3 regions of the Herbaspirillum sp. 1130 genome follow, and region 1 is predicted to be linked to each of the others. Evidence: predicted binding sites of a transcription regulator. Region 1 holds the regulator's gene; each other region holds the start of a gene.
What was found. Region 1 encodes FliA, which starts transcription of late flagellar genes. Its sites were predicted from a motif close to CTAAAGTTTNNNNNNNNNNNGCCGNTA; they were not measured.
Positions count from the first base shown of each region.

Region 2: JOD78_RS16435 (FlxA-like family protein) is a predicted target of FliA. The motif match lies at 2,000-2,026, and genes of this name have one in related genera.
Region 3: motA (flagellar motor stator protein MotA) is a predicted target of FliA. The motif match lies at 2,260-2,286, and genes of this name have one in related genera.

Region 1 covers NZ_JAFICQ010000001.1:160,895-165,011, reverse strand. The annotation lists gene flgA (flagellar basal body P-ring formation chaperone FlgA) at 43-780, shown strand; gene flgM (flagellar biosynthesis anti-sigma factor FlgM) at 994-1,308, shown strand; gene JOD78_RS00795 (flagellar protein FlgN) at 1,340-1,798, shown strand; gene JOD78_RS00790 (RNA polymerase sigma factor FliA) at 1,927-2,664, opposite strand; gene JOD78_RS00785 (antiactivator of flagellar biosynthesis FleN protein) at 2,670-3,473, opposite strand; gene flhF (flagellar biosynthesis protein FlhF) at 3,508-4,117, opposite strand, start outside.
Region 2 covers NZ_JAFICQ010000003.1:624,438-628,554, reverse strand. The annotation lists gene JOD78_RS16445 (Lrp/AsnC family transcriptional regulator) at 116-634, opposite strand; gene hppD (4-hydroxyphenylpyruvate dioxygenase) at 782-1,897, shown strand; gene JOD78_RS16435 (FlxA-like family protein) at 2,091-2,438, shown strand; gene JOD78_RS16430 (MFS transporter) at 2,481-3,854, opposite strand; gene JOD78_RS16425 (ABC transporter substrate-binding protein) at 3,961-4,117, opposite strand, start outside.
Region 3 covers NZ_JAFICQ010000001.1:1,459,835-1,463,951, reverse strand. The annotation lists gene flhD (flagellar transcriptional regulator FlhD) at 209-526, shown strand; gene flhC (flagellar transcriptional regulator FlhC) at 704-1,318, shown strand; gene JOD78_RS06345 (class I SAM-dependent methyltransferase) at 1,417-2,211, shown strand; gene motA (flagellar motor stator protein MotA) at 2,401-3,261, shown strand; gene motB (flagellar motor protein MotB) at 3,341-4,117, shown strand, end outside.

The DNA.
Region 1 (4,117 bases):
AGTGCCAAGATTCGCCTATGCCCTGCGGGCAAGTTGCACAAAATGAAACACGCTTTCCGCGCCCTGCGCCGCACTTTCGCCGTCCTGTCCTTGCTGGCAGCCGGCCTGGGGGCGACTGCGCCTGCGCTCGCCCAGAACGACCCCAACTCCCCCCAAAAGCAGGACTTGCAAGCCTTGCAACACGTGGCGGAGCAATTCCTGAAAAGCCAGACCTCGGGCTTGCCCGGCAGCGTCACGGTCACCATCGATCCCGCCGATGCACGCCTGACGCTGGCGGCCTGCCTTGAACCGCAAGCCTTCATGCCCAATGGTGGCCGCCTGTTCGGCCGCACCACGGTCGGCATCAAGTGCGTGGCCCCCTCCCCCTGGACCATCTACCTGCGCGCCAACGTGCAGGTGATCTCGGATTACCTGGTCGCCGCGGTCCCGCTGGCCCAGGGCCAGACCATCAGCGCCAGCGACATCACACGCATTCGCGGCGACATGTCGGCGCTGCCCAGCGGCGTGATCACCGAAGAATCACAGGTCATCGGCCGCGTCGCCAACATGTCGCTGCGCGCCGGTACGCCGCTGCGCCTCGACACCATCCGCAACCAGCGCGTGGTGCAGCAAGGCCAGGCGGTACGGGTCGTATCGATCGGCCCGGGCTTCCAGATTTCCACCGAAGCGCGCGCCCTGACCACTGCCAACGAAGGCCAGATGGCCCAGGCCCGGACGGCGGCCGGCCAAGTGGTGAGCGGTATTGCCAAAGCGGGCGGGATTCTGGAAATCAACTATTGAGCCGGTGGCCCCGGTTTCTCTATTGATATGAAGCAATTTCCCGCAGGGCAAGTCCCGCGCGAAACGCAGCGGATCGCCCGGACAGGAATGTGAAGAAAAGTACCCGAATTCAGCTTAATTCAGGTGCGGGAATGTTAAAGTTTGCCCAGAACTGGTCGATAATCCATACGACAGGCGGGTGCGAAGCGCCCCCACCCTACAAGGAATACTGCCGTGAACGTTAACGACGCCCTCAAATCTGCTGCCCTCAACACCGAGCAGACGCAAACGCAGACCCGCAACACGACTGCCGCCAATCCTGCGGGCACCGACCCGGCCGCCACCAAAGCGGCTTCGGACAGCGTGCGCTTGTCCAGCACCTATCAGGCGCTGGAAACCAAGGACACCAAAAACGGCGGTTTCAATGCCGAAAAAGTGGAAAAGCTGAAAGCGGCCATCGCCAACGGCACTTTCCAGATCGATGCCGACAAGATCGCCGACGGCGTGATCGATACCGTCAAGAATCTCATCAGCGCCCGCCCGGCCTGATTCCCGTTTTACCGCTCAGAGGATCTTTCGCATGAATCCGGCCAGCAACCTGTCCCTGGAACACGCCGCGCTGTCGCGCCTGGTGGAAAAACTGAGCCAGGAACAGGCACTGCTGGCGGAAGCCACCGCCGAAGGCCTGACCGACATCATTACCGAAAAGGCCGCCATCGTTGCTGAAATGTCCACGCTGGCCGGCAATCGCCATGCGCTGCTGGGCAGCCTCGGCTACAGTGCAGATGAAAGCGGCATGCAACAGTGGATGAATGAGCAAGCCGGCGACGCTGACCGCGAGATCTGGGCCAGCCTGTTCGAACTGGCGCAGGACGCCAAGGAACTGAACCGCGTCAATGGCCTGCTGATCGGCAAGAAGCTGTCCATCAATCAGAGCGCCCTGACCATCCTGCAGGGCAAGACCGGCACCGGCAATTTCTATGGCCCGGACGGCCAGAACAGCATCCGGTCCTCGGGACGCCGTCTGGGCGTGGTATAAGTTTCAGCCGCCTCCCGCTCACGGAAGCACAGCAAGATCGCATCAACAAAAAGCCCGGCATTTGCCGGGCTTTGTCGTTAACGCGTCCTGCGTCCTCTCTCGGATCTGCGCCCTGAAGGCAGGCAGCCTCAGGCCACCCCGCTCCAGGAATGCTCGCGCAGATACGAACGCATGCGCGAGATCGCCTGGCTGTGCAACTGGCACACGCGCGATTCGGAAACGCCCATGACGGCGCCGATTTCCTTGAGGTTCATTTCCTGCTCGTAGTACAGCGCCATCAGGATCTGCTCACGCTCGGGCAAGGCCTTGATGGAATCCACCACGGCTTCACGGAAACCGCCATTGATCAGGCTCTGCAGCGGATCATCATCGCCGTCACCGGTCTGGTAGCGGTCCAGGAAGTGTTCGTGGCCGCCATCGTCGTCGTGAAAATCTTCGTAATAGATCAACTGGTGGCCGCCGCAGTCGGTCAGCAGCGACTGATACTCGGCCAGGCTGATCTTCATGTGCTGCGCCACTTCTGCTTCTTGCGGCTGACGGCCCAGTTGCTGCAGCAGGGACTGCATGGCTTCTTCCACCTTGCGCGCATTCTGGCGGATGCTGCGCGGCAGCCAGTCGCTGCTGCGCAGCTCATCCAGCATGGCACCACGGATGCGCTGCACGGCGTAGGTCTCGAACTGCGCGCCATGGGTTTCCTCGTAGCGGTTGACGGCGTCGAGCAAGCCCATCATGCCGGCCTGGATCAGGTCGTCCACCTCTACGCTGGGGGGCAGCTTGGCCTTGAGCTGATGCGCCAGTTTCTTGACCAGCGGCGCATGCTGCTCCAGTACGTCGTTCTTGCCCTTTTTTCCCTTGACGTTATACATGCACGTCACACTCCCAGACTGGCACCGTCGGTGGCCATCCCGTAGCTGCTGCGAGCCGCATCCGGACCGGCCGTGAAGCGCTTGGACAGGCGCTGGAAAGCCAGCGCGGCACCGGCGAAGGGAAACACGTCCATCACCGCCCGCCCCTGTCCGGTGGCGCGGCGAATATGGTCATCCGCCGGAATCGCGCCGATGAAATTGAGCTGCGCCGCCAGGTAGCGGCTGGCCGCCTGGGCCATGTTGGCGTAGACGGTACGGGCTTCGGCTTCGGTGGCATCGTTGACGATGAGACTGAAGGGACGGCGGCCGATGCGGTCGCTCAAGCTCTTCAGCAGCACATAGGCCGCCTTGATGGAAGACGCCGTGGTCGAGACCTGGATCACGATCTCGCCCATTTCCATGGTCGGCACCGGCAGCGACAGGTCGCGCGCCAGCACGCCATTGACGAGCGTAATCTCGGCCTGCTCGATGAGGCTGTCGAAGATCTCCGCCAGACGGCCGGCATGCGGATCGGTCGCCGAGGGCACGCTGCGGCGGGCGATGCGCGCCATCGAAAAACCTTCCGGCAGGAGCCGTGTGGCTTCCGCCATGGGACGCTCCATCCGCGCCACTTCCTGCAGCGTCGCCACGTCGTGACGCAGGCCGATGCGGGTCAGCAGACCGGTCGTGGCAACGTCGCCATCCACCACCAGCACGCTGTGCTTGGCCTGCGACAGGGACGCCGCCAGATTGATGAGCATGGCACTCTTCTCTTCCTCACCCAGCACCGAGAAGAAGGTGAACAGCCTGGGCACCGGACGCTCCAGCATCCGGCGCAGCCCTGCTGCCTGGTCGATATCGTAACTAGCCAAAGCTCACCTCACGCAGTCCCCGGTCATTCATGGACATGGCAGTAGGACCGATCACGCCCGGCAACTCACCTTCCTGGAATTCGAAAGGGGCGGTTTCACGCTTCTGCTTGAAGGCACGGTCGGCCAGGTAGAGCTTGTTGGCCACATGCAGGTCTTCGGGCACGCGCTGGCCATTGGCCACGTAATGCAGGTTGAGCTTGTGGCGGATCACCACATCCAGCACGTTGCCGATGGTGGCGGCTTCGTCCAGCTTGGTGATGATGCAGCCGGCCAGCCCGGAGCTGGAATAGGCATGTACCACTTCATTGAGCGTACCGCCGGTGGCGGTGGCATTCAGGCACAGCAGGCGCTTGATGTCCACGCCGGCACCGGCCAGCATGGCGTCCTGCTCGGCCACCATCTGGTCGCGCTGGCCGACACCGGCGGTGTCGATCAGTACGGTGTGCTTGCCTTTGAGTTCTTCCAGGGCGATGCGCAAGTCGGTCTCATCCTTGACCGAGTGCACCATCACGCCAAGGATCTTGCCGTAGATGCGCAGTTGTTCGTAACCACCGATACGGTAGCCGTCGGTCGTGATCAGGGCCAGCTTGCCGGAGCCGTGG
Region 2 (4,117 bases), on a different contig from region 1:
TTTGAATTCCTGAGCCGGATCAGAAACGGAGAAAAGCCTGATAAAAAGCATCATTCGATTATTCAATGATTGAGGCATCCAATCATTGAATAAGGGCATCATGCTTTTTGAAGCCTCACTGCGAGAAGCGGATGCGCTGGCGCGACTTCACCGGCTGCATCACGTGTTCCAGCGGCAGTTCATGGGACTGCTTGACCTTTTTGAGGGTGATGTTGGACTTGACGTTGGTCACGCCCGGCAGGCGCAGCAGGCGCGTCATCATGAATTCAGAGAAGGCCGCCAGGTCGGGGGCCACGATGCGCAGGATATAATCGCCCTCGCCCGTGACGGAGAAACATTCGGTCACCTCCGGCATCGTTTCCACGGCCTTCTCGAAGAGTTCGCCTCGGGTTTCGCCCTGGCGGTCCAGGGTCACGGTGGTGAACGCGGTCACGCCCAGACCGACCACGGCCGGGTCCAGCACGGCGGTGTAGCGTTCGATGACATGGGCTTCTTCCAGCCGCTGCACGCGGCGGCTGATCTGCGAAGTGGACAGGTGGACTTTCAGACCGAGGGCGCTATTGGTAATATGGCCATCTCGCTGCAGTTCGGTCAGCAAGGCCAGGTCGTAGCGGTCCACGTTGATGATGCTCATTTGTCTCTCCAAAGTTCATATTTAAGAATTATTTGTGCATATTATCTAATATATCGCGCAAAAAACAATCACAAATTGCAGTCTTGACGCAATAAACTCCTCGCATGGGCCGCGCTTGCCGGCCCTCCCCACACGAGGAGACACCAGATGGGCCACGCAGACACCCAGTTCGCCACCGCAGCCGCCAATTCCCCTGCCCGCGCCAGCGGCGACCTGTTCGACAATCCCATGGGCACCGATGGCTTCGAGTTCGTCGAGTACACCGCCGCCGACCCGGCCGGCATTGCCGCCGTGCTGGAGCTGATGGGCTTCACCGCCGTGGCGCGCCACCGCTCCAAGAATGTGACCCTGTATCGCCAGGGCCAGATCAACTTCATCCTCAACGGCGAACCCGGCAGCAATGCCGCCGCCTTCGCCCAGGTGCACGGGGCTTCGGTGAACGCCATGGCCTTCCGCGTCAAGGATGCGGCCCATGTGTACAAACGTGCACTCGAACTCGGTGCCGAAGGCGTGGAAGCCAAGCTGGGCCCGATGGAACTGAACATTCCTGCCATTCGCGGCATCGGCGGCTCGCTGCTCTATCTGGTGGACCGCTATGGCGACAATGGCTCCATCTATGACGTCGACTTCCAGTTCTTCCCGAACGTGGAGCGCAATCCCAAGGGCGTGGGCCTGACCTACATCGACCACCTGACCCACAACGTCATGCGCGGCGCGATGGATACCTGGTCGTCGTTCTATACGCGCCTGTTCAATTTCCGCGAGATCAAGTATTTCGACATCGAGGGCAAGGTCACCGGCCTGCGTTCGCGCGCCATGACCAGCCCCTGTGGCAAGATCCGCATCCCCATCAACGAGAGTGCCGACGACAAGTCGCAGATCGAGGAATTCATCAAGCAGTACAACGGCGAAGGCATCCAGCACATCGCCCTGGGCACCGACGACATCTACCAGACCGTGCGTGCCCTCTACGCCCGCGGCGTGCCGCTGCAGGACACCATCGCCACCTACTATGACCTGGTGGAACGCCGCATCCCCGGCCATGGCGAAGACCTGGCTGCCTTGCGTGAACTGAAGATCCTGATCGACGGCGCGCCCACCGATGGCCAGGGCCTGCTGCTGCAGATCTTCACGCAGAACCTGATCGGGCCGGTGTTCTATGAAATCATCCAGCGCAAGGGCAATGACGGCTTCGGCGAGGGCAATTTCAAGGCCCTGTTCGAATCCATCGAGCTGGACCAGATGCGCCGTGGCGTGATCTGATCCCCTGACCGAAGCCACTGCGGGCCGCCCTGAGGCCGCCCGCATGTCGAAGGCGCAGCACCCTTTACGGGACTGCGCCTTTACTTTTTTTACTTTCCGTGGCTCAAGATGTCCGCGTGGCTGCCGTAAAACAAAGCGAAGGCACTATCGCAGTCCCCTTGCAATCCTTGCGCCCCTTTGGGCTGGAGTTCGCATGAACGTCGCGTATGAACAAGAACAACCTGCCCACGCCGAAGTCGCAGTGGCAGACACGCTGGACCATGACCCCGCCGAGCTGGTGGCGCAATTGAGCCATCGCATCCTGCTCCTGCAGCAGCAGGCGCAGTCCCTGGCGCGTTTCCCGGGCAACCGGGATGGCAAGCAGCAGCGCCAGTTGCTGCAGCAGCAGATCCGCAATCTCTACCAGCAATTGTTTGCGCTGGAACAGCAGCAGGCGCAGCAGCGCCGCCGCAGCGAAAACTATCTCAGCATGGCGCTCTCCGTGGCGGCCCATGCCGCGCACCAGCATGCGCACGGCGAGACGGTGGCACCGGCGCTGTAAGCCCGGCAAACCCGGTCTCAACGCCCTGCCCGGTCCTCCCGCTCAATAACGCAGCCGCGACAGGCTGACCAGGCTGGCCGCGCCCGCCAGGGCGGCGGCAAAGCACAGGACCAGCGCATACGGCGAGCCCGAGAACCCCATCAGCATCGCCACCACCGACGCCCCCACGGTCTGCCCGGTCAGGCGTGCCGTGCCCAGCATGCCGCTGGCTCCGCCGGTCCGTTCACGCGGCGCGGCACTGATCATGGTGCGGTTGTTGGGCGACTGGAACAGTCCGAAGCCGATACCGCACACCGCAAACATGGACAGCATCAGGCCATCGGGCGTGCTGCGGTCCACCGTCAGCAAGGCCAGCAATCCCAGGCACATCACGGCCAGCCCGATCCCCCCCAGCAAACCCGCAGCGACGCGGTCCGACAGCTTGCCGGCCACCACGCCGGTCAGCGCAACAGCCACCGGCCAGGCCGTCAGCAGCATGCCCGCACGCGCGGCGCCCATACCCAGATGATTCTGCAGCATGAAGGGCAACATCACGAAGACCGCCATCTGCGCTGCAAAGGAGCAGAACGAGGTCCCGATCGACAAGGCAAACAAGGGGATGCGCAGCAGGTCCAGCGGCAGCATGGGCGCGCTCGGCGACTGCAGCTTGAGCAGCAATGCCAGGCTGATGGCGGTCAGCAGCGCGCAGCCCGCCACCACCCAGCCGCCTTGCAGGTGGCCGATGGCATCGATGGTGTAGAGCAGCAAGCCGATGAAGGCCATGCACAGCAGCGCCGACTGACGATCGAAACGGCGGGCCGACAAGGGATTGAACGGCAAGGCGCGGCTGCCCACGGCCAGCGCCGCCAGCCCGAGCGGGATGTTGATGAGGAACAGCCAGTGCCACGAGCCCAGATGCAGGATGACTCCGGCCACGGTGGGCCCCAGCGCATTGCCGGTCCCGGCCACCAGCGCGTTGTAGCCGATGGCCCGGCCCAGCTGCCGGGCCGGATAGATGAAGCGGATCAGCGCGGTATTGACCGACAGGATGCCAGCCGCCCCCAGCCCCTGCAGCACCCGCGCCAGGCTCAGTTGCAGCATGTCGCCGCTGGCCGCGCAGGCCAGCGAGGCCAGGGTGAACAGGAACAAGCCGCCCAGGTAGACGCGCCGGTAGCCGATCACTTCGCCCAGCGAGGCCAGCGGCAGCAGGCACACCGCCATGGCGATCTGGTAGCTGTTGATGACCCAGATGGCATCTGCATCGCTGGCTTTCAGGTCGGTGGCCATGACCGGCAACGCCAGATTGGCGATGGAGCCGTCGAGCACCGCGATGCTCAGGCCCAGCACCACCGTGGCAATGGCCAGCAGCCGCTGGCGCGGCGGCAGGCCGTCATGATGATCGGGGGAAGTGGAAGACGATGCGGAAGTAACTGCCATGAACCTGCTCTGTCGCTCTGTTCTCTATTGCTCTGTTGCTCTGTCCGTGCGCGAGGAAAACCAAGCAAGGAAACGGACGCCGCAGCACCCGGATCGAATGATGCCGTCAGCCCGCCTGGCGGAATGCCGAAATGGGCGTCAGCTTCTTGTCGCGAGGAATATTGAACTTGGTCTTGGGACCGAACCACTTGGTCCACATGGCGTCGATCTCGCCGTCCTTTTCCAGCGCGGCCAGCGCCTTGTTGACGGCGTCCAGCAGTCGG
Region 3 (4,117 bases), 1.3 Mb from region 1:
CACCAATATCCCGCAGTCGTGTAAGACGGATACCTACAAGATGCTCGGGCTTCTCTCCGTCTAAAAATACCGACCAAGTCTAATTTCCCGCCTGTCCTGCCCCCCTCAGAATTGGCTTGCAGTCAAGTAAATGTAAGCGATTGTAAGCAGCTCGATGCAGCGTTCAGCCGCGTGAGCCGTAGGAAGTACTTACCGAGGTGGGGTGCAAATGAATACCAACGACATGATGGCGGAGATCCGCGATGCCAACCTGAGCTATCTCATGCTGGCGCAGCAAATGATCCGTTCGGACAAACCGACCGCAATCTTCCGTTTGGGTATCAGCGCCGAGATTGCCGATCTGATCGAAGGCTTGTCCAACGTGCAGATCATGAAGCTGGCGGCGACCAACATGATGTTGACCCGTTTCCGTTTCGACGACGGCGCCATCCTCGGCATGCTGACCAACTACAACAAGGACAAGAGCCTGGCGCAGTCACACGCAGCCATCCTGATGGCCTGCCAGCCCGGCGAGCAAATTTCGTAAAACAACAAGACAAAAAGCATGGCCGGCGCGGCCAGGGACAGTCAACGCGCCGGAGGGGAAGACGTTCTACAGAGTTATTCAGTTTCAGTCTTGCATTCATGCCTGAAAGTTCGCCCGCCCGGGGCCGGCGAATTGGGGTCAGGCAGTTTTATTACGAAATCACCGGGGGGTTGCACCATGGCTAAAAAGAGCGTTGTGACAGAGGCGCAGGAAATTCAGTTGGCCATTGAACTGATCAATCTGGGGGCACGCCTCCAGTTGCTGGAATCGGAAACCTCGCTGTCGCGCGAGCGACTGCTGAAGCTGTACAAGGAATTGAAGGGGGTCTCGCCACCCAAGGGCATGCTGCCGTTCTCGACGGACTGGTTCATCACCTGGCAGCCCAATATCCATTCTTCGCTGTTCATCAACATTCACCGCTACCTGATCGAGCATGCCCGCATCAGTGGCATCGAGGCCGTCATGAAGGCCTACAAGCTCTACCTGGAGCAGGTCGGCTACAACGATGCCGGCGAGCCGGTGCTGTCGCTGACCCGTGCCTGGACGCTGGTGCGCTTCTTCGAAAGCAAGATGCTCATGACCACGCCTTGCTGCAAGTGCCACGGCCACTTCGTGGTGCATCGCCTGGACCTGCATCAGGACTACCTGTGCGGCCTGTGCCACATGCCCTCGCGCGCCGGCAAGACCAAGAAGGCCAAGGATGCGGTCATCATGGGTCTGGTCGAAGGCGCCATGCCGGTTGCTGCTTCCGCGCCGCTGGGCACCGAGCCGGTGCTGGCCGCCGTGGCCTGAGCCGGAACAGGGATGTACCGATGCCTTGCTGCTGGCGAGCAGCAGGGCGGTAATGGGCCAGGGTGTTCAACCAAAAAAGAATAAGGCCGATTGCCTCGATGTCCGAACCTGAGAATCACCCCGGTGCCGGGCGCAGGCCCCTGTGGCAGGCGCCGGCCATCCAGGCCTTGCTGCTGTTCGTGCTGGGCCTGATCGGTGCCAACGTGCTGGACGTGCTGTTCCAGCGCGCCGGTCTCGCTCCTCTTTCCCCCCTCCAGACTTCCCTGCTGCATGGCGTGATCGCTGCGCTGCTGGCACGACTGCGCCGCATGGCCGCGTGGTGGTGGCTGATCCTGCTGGTGTTCCCGCTGGCGGCGTTGGGCGTGGGTCAGTTGCACCTGCCGTCGTGGGTGTTCCTGGCGGTGTTCCTCTTCATGCTGGTGCTGTTCTGGTCGACCTTTCGCAGCCAGGTGCCGTTCTACCCTTCCGGGCAGACTGCCTGGGATGCGGTGGCGGGTCTCTTGCCCGAGGGGCGGCCGATCCGTTTCATGGATATCGGCAGTGGCCTGGGCGGTGCCGTGCTGGACCTGTCGCGCCGCCGGCCCGAGAGTGAATTCACCGGCATCGAGATCGCGCCATTGCCGTGGCTGGTGAGCCGGCTGCGGGCGGCACTGGCGGGCAATCGCTGCCGCTTCGTGCGCGGCGACTACCTGCTGCTGGATTTTGGTGACTATGACGTGGTGTTTGCCTATCTGTCACCGGCGGCGATGGAGGCGCTGTGGCACAAGGCGCGCGCCGAGATGAAGCCGGGGACACTGCTTCTGAGCTACGAATTTCATATCCCCGGTACCACCCCGGATGTGGTGGTCGAACCGGAGCACGGGGGCAGGGTGCTGCACGGATGGCGCATGTGAGGCGACACAGGTAAAGAGACCCTTTACAGGGGCTGCGAGACGCGACGTATCAAGTTTGCGCCAATTCAGCCGTAAATCGAAAAGGAAGGGCGTTTTTCGGATATGTATTCCCCCATTTGCTTGACTGGAATACCTGTAATCTGACGAACGTGAAAATACACTCAACGCCACAGGGACGGGAGTAGGCACTTGCTAGTCATCATTGGATATATCGTGGTCATGGGGTCCGTCTTCGGCGGCTTTGCCCTGTCGGGCGGCCACCTGGGGGCACTGTTCCAGCCACTCGAACTGCTCATGATCGGCGGCGCCGCCGCCGGCGCTTTCCTGGTCGGTAACAACACCAAGGCCATCAAGGCCACCATGAAGGCTTTGCCGACAGTCTTCAAGGGCAGCACCTACACCAAGGCGCTGTACATGGAGCTGATGGCGCTGCTGTTCGAGATCCTCACCAAATCCCGTAAAGAGGGTTTGATGTCGATCGAAGGCGACATCGAAGAGCCGGAAAGCAGCCCCATCTTCAGCAAGTACCCTGGCGTGCTGGCCGATCATCACCTGATCGAGTTCATGACCGATTACCTGCGCCTGATGGTGTCGGGCAACATGGATGCGTTCCAGATTGAAAACCTGATGGACAACGAAATCGAGACCCACCATCACGAGGGCGAGATTCCGGTGCACTGCATCGCCAAGCTGGGCGACGGCATGCCGGCCTTCGGTATCGTGGCGGCGGTGATGGGCGTGGTGCACACCATGGAGTCGGTGGGTATCCCTCCCTCCGAGCTGGGCATGCTGATCGCACACGCGCTGGTTGGTACCTTCCTCGGTATTCTGCTGGCCTACGGTTTCGTGGGCCCGCTCTCCAGTTTGCTGGAACAGAAGCTGCACGAATCGACCAAGATCTACCAGTGCGTGAAGGTGACGTTGCTGGCGAGCCTGAATGGCTACGCGCCGGCACTGTCGATCGAATTCGGCCGCAAGGTCCTGTTCTCGACCGAACGTCCGACCTTCCTCGAGCTGGAAGAACACGTCAAGCAGGCCAAGGGCAAGTAAGCGGTCAGCAGGCCGGCCAGGGGAGGCCGGCAGGCAGGTCGATTCACACAGACATCAGTATTGAAGCAGGAGCACAGGCATGGCCGACGAAGGTCTACGTCCCATTATCGTCAAGCGGATCAAGAAAGGCGGCGGGGGTCACCATGGTGGCGCCTGGAAGATTGCGTACGCCGACTTCGTGACTGCGATGATGGCCTTCTTCCTGCTGATGTGGCTGCTGGGATCGACCGCCAAAGGCGACCTGAACGGTATTGCCGAATACTTCAAGACGCCGCTGAAGGTGGCCATGGCCGGTGGTTCCGGCAGTGGTGATGCCAACACGGTGCTGCCCGGCGGCGGCAAGGATCTGACCCGCCAGGACGGCCAGCTGCGCAAGGGCGAGAACGATGTGGTCTCGCGCAAGCAGAACCTGAAACAGGCACAGCAGGAGCTGGAGCGCGCCGAGCGCACCCGGCTGGAAGAACTGAAGTCGCGCCTGGAAAAGGCCATCGATTCCAATCCGACCTTGAAGCAGTTCAAGAACCAGCTGTTGATCGACATTACCTCGGAAGGCCTGCGCATCCAGATCGTGGACGAAAAGAACCGTCCCATGTTTGCCCTGGCCAGTGCACAGCTGCAGCCCTACACCAAGGAAATCCTGCACGAGATCGGCCGCACATTGAACGACGTGCCCAACAAGATCAGCCTGTCCGGCCACACCGATGCCACGCCTTATTCGCGCGGCGAGAAGGGCTACAGCAACTGGGAACTGTCGGCTGACCGCGCCAATGCCTCGCGCCGCGAACTCATTACCGGCGGCATGGACGAATCGAAGGTGCTGCGGGTGGTGGGCCTGTCCTCGGCAGTGCTCCTGGAC